DNA from 2 places in the Psychrobacillus sp. FSL H8-0510 genome. Region 2 is predicted to be linked to the other one. Evidence: riboswitches for the same ligand, from Rfam matches in the RefSeq annotation. Region 2 holds a riboswitch; the other holds the start of a gene.
The links. A riboswitch is a leader RNA that binds a small molecule or an ion and turns the genes downstream of it on or off. The one in region 2 is predicted to bind FMN.
Positions count from the first base shown of each region.

Region 1: another riboswitch for FMN. It lies ahead of ribE (riboflavin synthase); the one in region 2 lies ahead of MHI40_RS07210 (ECF transporter S component).

Region 1 is NZ_JBBOYZ010000001.1:1,365,019-1,368,441, forward strand. Features, by position in the region: gene MHI40_RS06560 (SDR family NAD(P)-dependent oxidoreductase) at 1-99, shown strand, start outside; gene MHI40_RS06565 (MarR family winged helix-turn-helix transcriptional regulator) at 114-557, shown strand; FMN riboswitch at 710-841, shown strand; FMN riboswitch at 1,044-1,175, shown strand; gene ribE (riboflavin synthase) at 1,316-1,954, shown strand; partial or broken gene ribB (3,4-dihydroxy-2-butanone-4-phosphate synthase) at 1,967-2,554, shown strand; gene ribH (6,7-dimethyl-8-ribityllumazine synthase) at 2,591-3,058, shown strand; gene MHI40_RS06585 (DUF3889 domain-containing protein) at 3,118-3,423, opposite strand, start outside.
Region 2 is NZ_JBBOYZ010000001.1:1,483,592-1,487,014, forward strand. Features, by position in the region: gene MHI40_RS07205 (hypothetical protein) at 1-902, shown strand, start outside; FMN riboswitch at 1,205-1,337, shown strand; gene MHI40_RS07210 (ECF transporter S component) at 1,491-2,084, shown strand; gene MHI40_RS07215 (ferredoxin) at 2,814-3,062, opposite strand; gene MHI40_RS07220 (helix-turn-helix domain-containing protein) at 3,173-3,423, shown strand, end outside.

The DNA.
Region 1 (3,423 bases), 120 kb from region 2:
GATATTGGACGTGTAGCAGTATTTTTAGCTAGTGAGGATTCAAGATATATTACAGGTCAAACGATGATGGTTGATGGTGGATCCATCATGTTGCGTTAATAGAAGGATGTAGTATGGAGAAAACAAATTTATTTAAATTGATTCATGCAACTGAAGTAATCTCAAACGAAAATATAGTTAAATTCTCTTCTAAATTTGAATTTCCAGTAGGAATATCTGCAATTTTGGTACTAGCACAATTACGTGCAAATGGTCCAGTAATGCAAAGTGATTTAGCAGAGACCTTAGGGTATACAAAAGGAGCAATCACAAATATTTCTAGCAAGCTCGTGAAGTTCGAATTAGCGGAACGACTGTATAGTGAAGCAGATCGCCGGACGATCCATCTTCAGATTACAGAAAAAGGGCGATCTGCTTTAATGGAAGCACAAAAGATTGGCGAAGAAATATTTGTGGAGTTATTTGAAGAGTTGACTGTGGAAGAATTAGATCAGTATTTATATATACAGCAAAAAATATTAAACAGTATGAAAAATATAAGATTGTCATCATTATGATCTAATTATTTTTTTTAGAAAAAAGTTGCTAAGACCCTCAACACAAGAGGTTCTTAGCTTTTTATGTTTTTCAAAATCCTTTTGTATAATGTAAAAGTACTTAACTCCTTGCAATTAAGATATGAAATTGTTATGCTAATAACAATTTTATAACATTCCTTCGGGGTCGGGTGAAATTCCCAATCGACAGTAAGAGAGAAATCTCAAAGCCTGTGAGCCGTAAAACGCATGATTTGGTGAGAATCCAAAGCCGACAGTTAAAGTCTGGATGGGAGAAGGAGAAAGTCGCCTATTTGGAGGTTTTTTAGTTATGCTAAAAAAGGAACAAAAGGCTTATTAAAGTATGACTTCTCTCGCATCCATAAATTTGGATGCGTTTTTTAATGTCTAGCTATAGCGTTTGTCAGTGCCAACAAATTTGGGCAAGTCAGTTTGTTGGGACATGATCCCGCGGGCATAGGCGCTTCTATTTTTTAAAATTGAATAACTATCCTTCGGGGTCGGGTGAAATTCCCAATCGACAGTAAGAGAGAAATCTCAAAGCCTGTGAGCCGTAAAACGCATGATTTGGTGAAAATCCAAAGCCGACAGTTATAGTCTGGATGGGAGAAGGAGTAGTTCAATGCTTTTTGAGAGAAAAACACAAAAGGCTTATTTGAATCTACCTAATTTCCCTCCGACACTTATGTGTACGGAGGTTTTTGTTTGAAGTAGGCTTTAGATTCCATCTAAAAGTACTTACTAATAAGGAGGATACGATGTTTACAGGAATTGTTGAAGAGCTTGGCACCATTAAGAACGTACAAACATCTGCTAGCAGTATGCAACTTATTATCCGAGCAAAACGAATTTTAGAGGACATCAAATTAGGTGATAGTATTGCAGTGAATGGTGTCTGTTTAACAGTAATCGCATTTTCAAGATTTGAATTTACAGTGGACGTTATGCCAGAGACGTTTTATGCAACTACAACAAAATTATTAAATAGCAGTTCAGTTGTCAATTTAGAAAGAGCATTAGCGGCAAACGGTCGATTCGGTGGACATTTCGTTACAGGACATGTGGATGGTGTGGGTACCATATTGAAAAAGCACCATGCAGCAAATGCAGTGTATATCGATATTATTGTACCAGAAGAGGCAAGTCACTTTTGTATTCCAAAGGGATCTATAACGATTGATGGAACAAGTTTAACTATTTTTGCTATAAATAAGTCGACAGTAACAGTTTCATTAATTCCCCACACAAATAAGGAAACAGTTCTAGGTGTGAAAAAAGCGGGTGAACTCGTTAATATCGAAGGTGACATGCTAGGGAAGTACGTGCATCAATTTAGTACAAAGAAAAGTGAATCGACTATCATCACCCAGGACTTTTTACAGCAGAACGGTTTTTAAGGAGAAATTAGCATGCTTAATACGATAGAAGAAGCAATCACAGATTTAACACAAGGAAAGCTTATTATTTTAGTAGATGATGAAAACCGCGAAAATGAAGGCGATTTCCTTTGTTTAGCAGAATTTGCAACACCAGAAAACATCAATTTCATGGCTAAGTATGGTCGAGGATTGATTTGTATGCCTATTCATGAAGAAATCGCAGAGGTATTGCAATTACATCCGATGGTTTCTAATAATACAGATTCTCATCAAACTGCATTTACTGTGTCGATTGATCATGAAAACACTTCAACGGGCATAAGTGCGTTTGATCGATCAGAGACGATGTTACAAGTCATTAAGCCACAAGCAAAGGCACAACAGTTTAAACGACCAGGACATGTCTTTCCGCTAATCGCAAAGCCAGGTGGTGTACTGGAAAGACGAGGTCATACGGAAGCTGCAGTTGACCTTGCCATGCTTTGTGCCTCAGCTAAATCAGGTGTAATTTGCGAAATAATGAACGATGATGGTTCAATGGCACGATTACCAGATTTACTGGAGCTTGCCAAACAATATCAATTAAAGATTGTCACAATCGAAGAACTATCAAGGTATTTAATAAATATTAAAGCTAGCTAAGGAGAGAATAAGATGGTAAAAACAATAGAAGCAAATTTAATTGGAACAGATTTGAAAGTAGGTATTGTTGTCGGACGTTTTAATGATTTCATCAATGCAAAACTAGTTGACGGTGCAATAGATGGGTTAAAACGTCATGGTGTCGCTGAAGAAAGTATTGAAGTTGCTTGGGTTCCTGGTGTATTTGAAGTACCATTTATTGCAAAAAAAATGGCAGATTCCCAAAAATACGATGCAGTGATTGGTCTTGGTACAGTAATCAGAGGTTCAACGACACACTATGATTATGTTTGCAACGAAGCAGCAAAAGGAATTGCACAAGTAGGTTTACAAACTGGAGTACCAGTTATTTTTGGTATCGTCACTACAGAATCTATAGAACAAGCTATTGAACGGGCAGGTACAAAGGTTGGAAACAAAGGATACGATGCAGCCGTCTCTGCAATTGAGATGGCAAATCTGTTAAAGGTCATGTCGTGATAAAATTGGTTCACTTAAATTTAGAAATGACTTAGAAACAATAGAAAAAGTATAAACAATTAATCCGAAACTTCATGGATTTGAACATGGATCAATTCATTAGTATCAGTAATATATTCAATTTTAACAGAGACTCCAAATTCTTTGTCACTCTCTTTTAACCTTAGACTGAACTTTTCAATGGTAGAATTTCCTTTCGGTTCACTTCCTTCATAAAGATAGTCAATTATACTTGCATGGGGAAATTTGGATTGAGTTTCTTTTACAGCAACTTGTCCCCATTTAGCATAGGCAGGGGTTTCCTGATGAGTAGGAGCGGTTGTAGGTATATATGTTGTTAATGTCTGCATAGAAGCTATAATGGT
Region 2 (3,423 bases):
AATCTGTTGGTATAACAACTATGTCTGAAAAGTTAGCTCCTAATGTAGAATTAGCCCCATTTGATAGGACTTTTACTTCTGTTTATGAGCAGGATTTAGGTGATGGAACGGTATTTCATTTTTCTCTATTGGAAAATGCGCTCACTGTACCAATCACGATTGTCATTCCTCAAGAGAAAATAGAAGCGGATTTTCCAAATATGGAACCTAGTAGCTTAGAATTATATAATCAGTATGCTTTGGAGATTGACGAAACTTCTCTTGGTTTCCAAGAATATCATCCTTACAAAGGCTACTTTATAGCAGAAGGTAAAATATTAAAACATTACTTACCAGCAGATCATGGCTACGATTCTGCACCTGGAACAGCTGTACCATACATCTCTTCAATCAATGAGGTCTTTACCGATTTTGATTCGTTCTTAAGAGTAAATGAGGACGGATCCCCAATCGAATGGAATCAAGTAGGGACTATAGAGGAACCTTTGGTGTTAACTGGCACAGAGCAGAAGGTAAATTATTTTGCATATAAGGCTTTTAATCAAGTGACCTATTTAACACCAAACTTCAATAAAACTTTCAATACACTATTAGAAGCATTGCAGGGGATGAAAAATCCTGAAAATGAAATTTATACTTCTGTTATTCCGAATGATGTAACTTATTCAGTTAAGGAAGATAAGGGACTTGTTGTACATTTTGATGAGCCTTTAGATTTGGAATCACTAAATGCAAGTGAGGCATCCCGTTTGATAGAAGCTTTCTCGCTTACAGCTGCAAGCTTCAATCAAACTATCCGATTAGAGAATATCGTACAAGAAAAATGGAATGAAATAGATTTTTCTAGTCCACTTCCAGTTCCAGTGGGGCCAAATGGTTTTACTATGCAAACAATTCAATAATAAAAAAATGCCAATGCTTATTAACTTAAGCTTGGCATTTTTGTTTTAAGATATATGTGATAGCCCATACATTTGTGAAAATAGCCCATAATTAATCATCTTGCTAGTAAAACTAGCGGATAGCCCAGCCCATACGAATACAGCCCATAAGCGATCCGATACAGCCCTTAAATTTTAATAATCGCCCATAACATAAGTTTGCCTAGTATTCTCAGTTGCAAACAGGTCTGTTGCATATATTGTTTTAATTTGATAAAATGTTATTAATTCAAGATATATTCTTGGAGGACAACAAAATATTGATTCATCTTCGGGGCAGGGTGCAATTCCCGACCGGCGGTATTAGAAATTTATTTCTTCAGCCCGCGAACCTTAACAGGTTGATTTGGTTAAATTCCAAAGCCGACAGTATAGTCTGGATGGGAGAAGGTGAAGGTGCAGTCGTTTTTCGTATGCTTATACGGATACGCTTATTAAAGTGTACCTTGTTTCTCCCTTGAACTTCTATAAGTTCGAGGGATTTTTTAAGTATGCAAACGTTCTGAACCTTTCTTCTTGTGGAGTGAATCGCAAAAGGAGAGAGGATTTATGTTAAAAGGCAAAACGCGAATGCTTATTGCAGTCGCAATGCTGAGTAGTATTTCTTTTGTTTTAATGCTACTTGCATTTCCATTACCGGTTTTACCGGCTTATTTAAAGGTGGACTTTAGTGATATACCAGCATTAATCGCTGCAATCACAATGGGACCAGTTGCAGGAATTTTAGTCGCATTTTTAAAAAATGTGCTAGATTGGTTATTTGCAGGAAGTCCAACTGGTGTACCTGTTGGTCATATGGCTAACTTTGTAACTAGTATCTTGTTTATCGCACCTGTGTATTTGATTTATCGCAAAGTTACTTCGTCCAAAGGCATTATGGCAGGACTCGGAGCAGGTACAGTCTCTATGGCTATTGGGATGAGTGTACTAAATTATTATGTATTTTTACCAATGTACGCTTATTTCTTAAATTTCCCTATGGAAACAGGCACTGCTTTGTTTAATACGATCATTTTTGGTATATTACCATTTAATCTTATTAAAGGTATATTAGTAACGATCGTGATGATTGTTTTATTCAAACGAATGAAGCCATTGCTTGATAAAGTAACTAGTTCATATATGAAACCTAATACAAATTAACAAAAAGTTGTTTCTCCACTAGGAGGAACAACTTTTTTTAAAAAGAAAATATACTTGGTTTATGGAGCTGAAAAGAAAGAATGATAATACTGATTTTCGCTTCAGGCGGACGCTTTCCGCGTTCTTGGCTTCAGCCTCCTCGTTCGCTGCGCTTCTGCGGGGTCTTCAGCTCAAGCTTCCCGCTGGAGTCGCCGCCTTGCGCTACAATCAAATAAACGGGTAGTACCCAACAAGAAGATTTAACATAGCTTATCGCTTAAGTCACAAGAGTGGTAAAATCTTAGAAATGGAAAAGTTATTTGTATTCACTTTTGAATTAAATGTTATTCTCCATTGATAGATGAAGAAGGTAGATTTCTCGTACATTAGTGGAAATAAAGAGAAATAGTAAGTGTTGCCAAAATAAAGAAGCAAACGAGTGAACTAAATTGCATCTTCGGGCTCGCACGATGCGGGTCAGGCAGTCGTTGCGACAGGATGTCGCGTACTTAGACTGTCATCCATCACCTCTAAGAATAAGAAAGTATCTTATCTCTAGTTATCTAAAAACGCCCTTACCTGTTTCTAAATGTTGTAGAAGGGTGAGACAGTCAAACGATAGTAATAAGTCTGTCTAAAGCCATGTGAAAACAATTGAAACGGATATTGACCGACCTAGCGTCTATTTGTCTGATATTATTAGAATGAAAAATGGTGATTATGACAAAGTCACAACCACCATTCCATATACTATTCGTATTTCAGTGCGTCGCCTTCGAATGATTCATCTGCGACTTTAATAGAATCAGTAGGACAGCCTTCAAAAGCGTCTTCCATATCTTCCGTTAGTTCTTCTGGAACTTCTGTTGTACCCATGTTATTATCTAAAATAACGAAGGCAATACCTTCATCATCATAGTCATAAATATCTGGGGCAGCGGCTCCACATGCTCCGCACGCTATACATGTATCTTTATCTACAATTGTATATTTTGCCATTATTATATTCTCTCCTTTATAACTACTAACACGAATATGCTATCGTATTCATTCTAAAGATGTTTTCCCTATATTTCAACCAAAATACTTCAGAAAAGAGAGGTATTCCTATGCATTTTCATCAAATATTACTATTTATTATACATAAGTTATCCGGACAACGTTCTGAGAATGCTCCTTATTATTTATTAAAAGGTAAAAAATCAGGACAAACTATTCAAGATGTGACATATTTTCAACTTCATGCTTTTTTCTCTATTCTCCCACAATTATCGAAGGAAGACTATGATATTGGAATTAATGAGTTGCATAACCGTGATCTAATTCAGGTAGAGGAATCACTCGTCTATATTACAGAAAA